DNA from 2 places in the Micrococcus sp. EWR3.9.1 genome. Region 1 is predicted to be linked to the other one. Evidence: riboswitches for the same ligand, from Rfam matches in the RefSeq annotation. Region 1 holds a riboswitch; the other holds the start of a gene.
The links. Region 1 has a riboswitch for S-adenosylmethionine ahead of ACUJ8O_RS07215 (flavin reductase family protein). Riboswitches for the same ligand answer to the same signal wherever they lie in the genome.

Region 1 (2,380 bases):
CGCTACACGGAGACCGGGCTCGAGGAGGTCGCGGACGAGATCGGCGTGCTGGCCGAGGACGAGCGCCTGCCCGCGCACGGCGCCGCGATCCGCGCCCGCTTCGCGTGAGGAGGCGGGCGTGAGCGGCGTCCGCATCGACGCGTGGCTGTGGGCCGTGCGGCTGTACAAGACCCGGTCGGCGGCCACGGCGGCCGTGCGCGCAGGCCACGTGCGCATCGACGGCGAGCCCGTGAAGGCGGCGACGCCCGTCGTCGTCGGGAACCGGGTGCGGGTGCGCCAGGACGGAGGCGAGCGGATCCTCGAGGTCACGGGGCTGATCGCCAAGCGGGTGGGCGCCCCCGTGGCCCGGCAGCAGTACGTGGACCACTCCCCGCCGCCCGTGCCGCGTGAGCTGCTCGCGGTGCCGTACCGCGAGCGCGGCGCGGGCCGGCCCACCAAGCGGGACCGCCGGCAGCTGGACGCGCTGCGCGGCCGCGACCGACGCTGAGCGTCTCAGTCCTCCCCGCGCCGTCATCCGCCGTCGTGATGGCGGCCTCATGCGGAGGGTGCGGTCAGCACCATCCGGAACGGCTTGTCATTGTCCACCGTGACGGTGAACGTCATCGGCCCCGCCTCATCCACGGGGGGAGTCGCCGCCGACCAGCCGCCGCACAGCGCCTCCGATCCGGCCATCCAGGTCTTCGTTCCCCCGCCACCCCGTGAGGTCAGGATCTCCGTCTCACCGGTGGCATCCGAAGGACACAACACGATGACCCGAAGGACCGCACCCTGTTGAGCGTCCACGGTGATCTGCTGTGTGCCCGTCCCGACCGCCTCCTCCAGGACGGACTCCTTCTCCGGGTCGAGATGGTCCGCATCCGGATGCCGGCGCGTGTACTCGACCAACGTCATCCCGTCCTCCTCGAACAGCGCGGCGGGGAGTGCTTCTTCACCGGCGGGCGACGACGCGGACGAACCGGTGGCGGAGGCCGACCCGGTTGCCGAGGGGGCCGCTGACGTCGGGGTGACGGAGGACGCCGCAGCGGTGGAAGCATTCGCGGTGGAGGAGACGCTGCCCTGGGAAGCGGAGCATCCCGAAATGGCGGTACCGAGGAGAGCCGCGACGACCACGGCGGTCGACAATGCCGCGAGCTTCTTCTCGATGTCCATCCGCATGATCCGGTCCCTCTCGGAGAACCGACTGCGGGGCCGGAGGCCGCGGTCTCGAGCTCCCCCCTCTCGAGTGGCTTGATCCTGGCCGGCGATGCGCGGTGTGTCAAGCATCACATCGGGCAGCTCGGATGACGCCGCGCGACCGCCGCGCTTTGACCACCCCACGGACCCCTCCGTAGGCTGGCCCCAGAATCACGAGTTCCCGTCATTCACGGCCCTGGCCGGCGGGACGGCAACCCTCTCACGCAGTAGTGGGGTGCTCCAGGTGATGATTCGGCCCCTCGGACACCCCGGCGGGCAAGTACCGCGCCTCCGCGGATCCGGGCGATCCGCGTTCCCGCCGTCTGCGGAGCCGCGTCAGTCATCGGAAGAGGACGCGCGCCATGACCCTGACCCACGAACCCCACACCGCCGCGTGGGACACCGACCTGTCCCTCGGCAACCTCCGTTCCGGCCTCTCGGCCTTCCCCACCGGGGTCGTCGCGCTGGCAGGCCTCGCCGACGGCGTCCCCGAGGTGATGGTCTCCTCCTCCTTCGGCGTGGGCATCTCCTGGGAGCCGGCCCTCGTGTCCTTCTCCGCGCAGAACAGCTCCCGCACCTGGCCGCGCCTGCGCCGGGCCGGGGCGATCGGCGTCTCCCTGCTCGCGGCGGACCAGACGCCGCTGTGCCGCCAGCTGGCCTCCCGCGAGGGCGACCGCTTCGCCGGTCTCGACGTGCACCGCAGCCCGCACGACGCCCTGCTGATCGGGGGCTCCTCGCTCTGGCTCGAGACGCGGGTGCACGCCGAGGTCCCGGCGGGCGACCACACGGTGGTGCTGCTGGAGGTGACGGCCTTGGCGGATCACACGGACGCCGCTCCCCCGGCCGCCCTGCACCGCAATCTCTTCCACGGCCTGCGCGCGCTCTGAGCGAACTCCAGGTGAACAATCGGGCCCCTGGTTCCCGGTCGGCGAGATCCGTGCAATGATGGAGCCTGAAGTTGATCAAGCTGTATCCCGCCATCTTCACTGCTCGTCAGCCCGGCATCGCCGGCGTCGATGAGTGTTGGGCAAGCGGTTCAGTCTCGCCGCTTCACCCGCGTCCCACATCCGGGCCGCGGTCCAACACCGCCAACGCACCGCGGGGGCACATCGAAAGGACACCATCATGGCTGTCGGTACTGTCAAGTGGTTCAACGCTGAGAAGGGCTACGGCTTCATCGCCCCCGAGGACAACTCCGCGGACGTGT
Region 2 (2,380 bases), on a different contig from region 1:
TCGTCGCCGAGCCACTCGGCGAGGCGCTCGGGGGAGCCGGCGATGTTCAGGCGCTCGATGGTGGCCTGCGGCTCGGCCGCCTGCGAGGGGTGCATGTCCTCCTGGCCGTCGGCCCAGCGCAGGATGAACGGCAGCTGCGGGTCCGCGAGGGTTCCCTTGATGCCGATCTGGCGCCAGGACAGCTCGCGGCCGTCCGGGAAGCGACGGTTGCCGGGGACGGCCTCGCGGCCGAGGCGGCGCTCGAAGCGGCCGATGTCCGTGGTGGCCACGGCCCAGCTCATCCAGCCGCCGCCCTGCTCGGTGCGGGCGCGGACCAGCTGGCCGAACGGCGCGCTGAGGGAGGCGGGGTGGTCGAGTGCCTCGACGACCTCCAGATACTGCCTGCCCGCCATGGGGAACAGGGCGTTCTGCGTGCCGAAGCGGGGGTGGACACCGCCCTTGATCCGCTCGATGCCCAGCGTCTCGGCGATGCGGGCGACCGTGGCGTCCAGGCCCTCGGGGCCGGCGGCGTAGGACACGTGGTCCATGCGACAGGTGTGCACTGCGCTGTTCCTCTCCGTTCCCGGGCTGCCCCGGGGGTTGACCTGGTGCGAGTCGCGGGGCGTCGAGCCCTTGACGGGTCGGGCGCCCCGTGCGGAGAGCGTATCCGCGGGTGACACGCGTGACGAAATCGTGGCGGGGCGGCGGGCTACACTCGGAGGCACGGTCACGAGAGTCAGCAACAGGCCCCGGCATGCTGACCGGCAACCCTCCTTCCGCGGTGGGGTGCCCCGGGTGACGACCAGGCCGGCCCCACAACGGACGCCGGCAAGCGCGGGCCGATCCCACGGCCCCTCTCGACGGCGCCGGGTCATCTCCGGCACCTCGACGACGCCGGTCCGCGAATCGGCACGTCGGCCGGCGGGCGGGGCGGCCGGGTCCGGCCCCTGAACCCCTCAGGAGGGTCCGCCATGACCGACCAGACCACCCCGACCCCGGACGCCTGGGGCTTCTCCACCGCGCAGGTCCACGCGGGCGTCGCCGTCGGCCAGCACGCCTTCGGTGCGACCGCCCTGCCGATCTTCCAGACCACCTCGTACGACTTCCCGTCCGCCCAGGTGGCCGCGGACCGGTTCGCGCTCAAGGACCTCGACCCGCTCTACACCCGCATCGGCAACCCGACGCAGGGCCCGGTGGAGGAGAAGATCGCCGCGCTCGAGGGCGGTGTGGGCGCGCTGCTGCTGGCCTCCGGCCAGGCGGCGACGACGTTCGCGATCCTCAACCTCGCCGGCGCCGGCGACCACGTGGTCGCCTCGGCCAGCCTCTACGGCGGCACGCAGAACCTGTTCAAGCACACCCTCGCCAAGGTCGGCGTCGAGACGACGTTCGTGACCGACCCGGACGACCTCGAGTCCTGGCGCGCCGCCGTCCGGCCGAACACCACGGCGTTCTTCGGCGAGACCCTCGGCAACCCGCGCGGGGACGTCCTGGACGTGCGCGCCGTCGCCGACGCCGCCCACGAGGCCGGCGTGCCGCTGATCGTGGACAACACGCTGGCCACCCCGTACCTGCTGCGGCCGATCGAGCACGGCGCCGACGTCGTCACCCACTCCGCCACGAAGTACCTCGGCGGGCACGCCGCGGCCATCGCGGGCGTGATCGTCGACGCCGGCACATTCGACTACGCGCAGCACGCCGAGCGGTACCCCGGCTTCAACGAGCCGGACGAGTCGTACCACGGCCTCGTCTACGCGCGGGACCTCGGGGTGGGCTCGCCGCTCGGCGCCAACCTGGCCTTCATCCTGAAGGCGCGCGTGCAGCTGCTGCGCGACTACGGCTCGGCCATCTCCCCGTTCAACGCCTTCCTGGTGAACCTCGGCCTGGAGACCCTGTCCCTGCGCATGGAGCGGCAGGTGGCCAACGCGGCCGCGGTGGCGGGCTGGCTGGAGGGTCGCGACGACGTCGAGCACGTGGTCTACGCCGGCCTGGAGTCCAGCCCGTGGCACGAGCGGGCCCGGCGCTACCTGCCGAAGGGCGCGGGCGCGTTCGTCTCCTTCGAGATCGCGGGCGGCCGAGAGGCCGGGGCCGCGTTCGTGGACGGGCTCACCCTGCACCACCACGTGGCCAACATCGGCGACGTCCGCTCGCTCGTGGTGCACCCGGCCTCGACCACCCACTCCCAGCTCACCGACGACGAGCAGCGCGCCGCTGGCGTCACCCCCGGCCTGGTGCGGCTCTCGCTCGGCGTGGAGGACGTCGAGGACATCCTCGCCGACCTCGAGCGCGGCTTCGCGGCCGCCGCTCGCCGCGGCGACGACGACGCGGGGGAGCGGGCATGACCGCCGTCGCCACGCGTCCGTCGCGCACCGCGCTGCCCCGCGGCGGCCGCCACCGTCTGCGG

Region 2: linked by a shared signal. The riboswitch ahead of ACUJ8O_RS08770 (O-acetylhomoserine aminocarboxypropyltransferase/cysteine synthase family protein) and the one ahead of ACUJ8O_RS07215 (flavin reductase family protein) in region 1 are both predicted to bind S-adenosylmethionine.

The regions. Positions count from the first base shown of each region.
Region 1 covers NZ_JBQXFD010000009.1:34,309-36,688, forward strand. Annotated here, with positions in the region: gene hisD (histidinol dehydrogenase) at 1-108, shown strand, start outside; gene ACUJ8O_RS07205 (RNA-binding S4 domain-containing protein) at 119-487, shown strand; gene ACUJ8O_RS07210 (hypothetical protein) at 535-1,149, opposite strand; SAM riboswitch class IV at 1,343-1,462, shown strand; gene ACUJ8O_RS07215 (flavin reductase family protein) at 1,536-2,060, shown strand; gene ACUJ8O_RS07220 (cold-shock protein) at 2,299-2,380, shown strand, end outside.
Region 2 covers NZ_JBQXFD010000013.1:25,165-27,544, reverse strand. Annotated here, with positions in the region: gene ACUJ8O_RS08775 (VOC family protein) at 1-527, opposite strand, end outside; SAM riboswitch class IV at 705-820, shown strand; gene ACUJ8O_RS08770 (O-acetylhomoserine aminocarboxypropyltransferase/cysteine synthase family protein) at 951-2,318, shown strand; gene metX (homoserine O-acetyltransferase MetX) at 2,315-2,380, shown strand, end outside.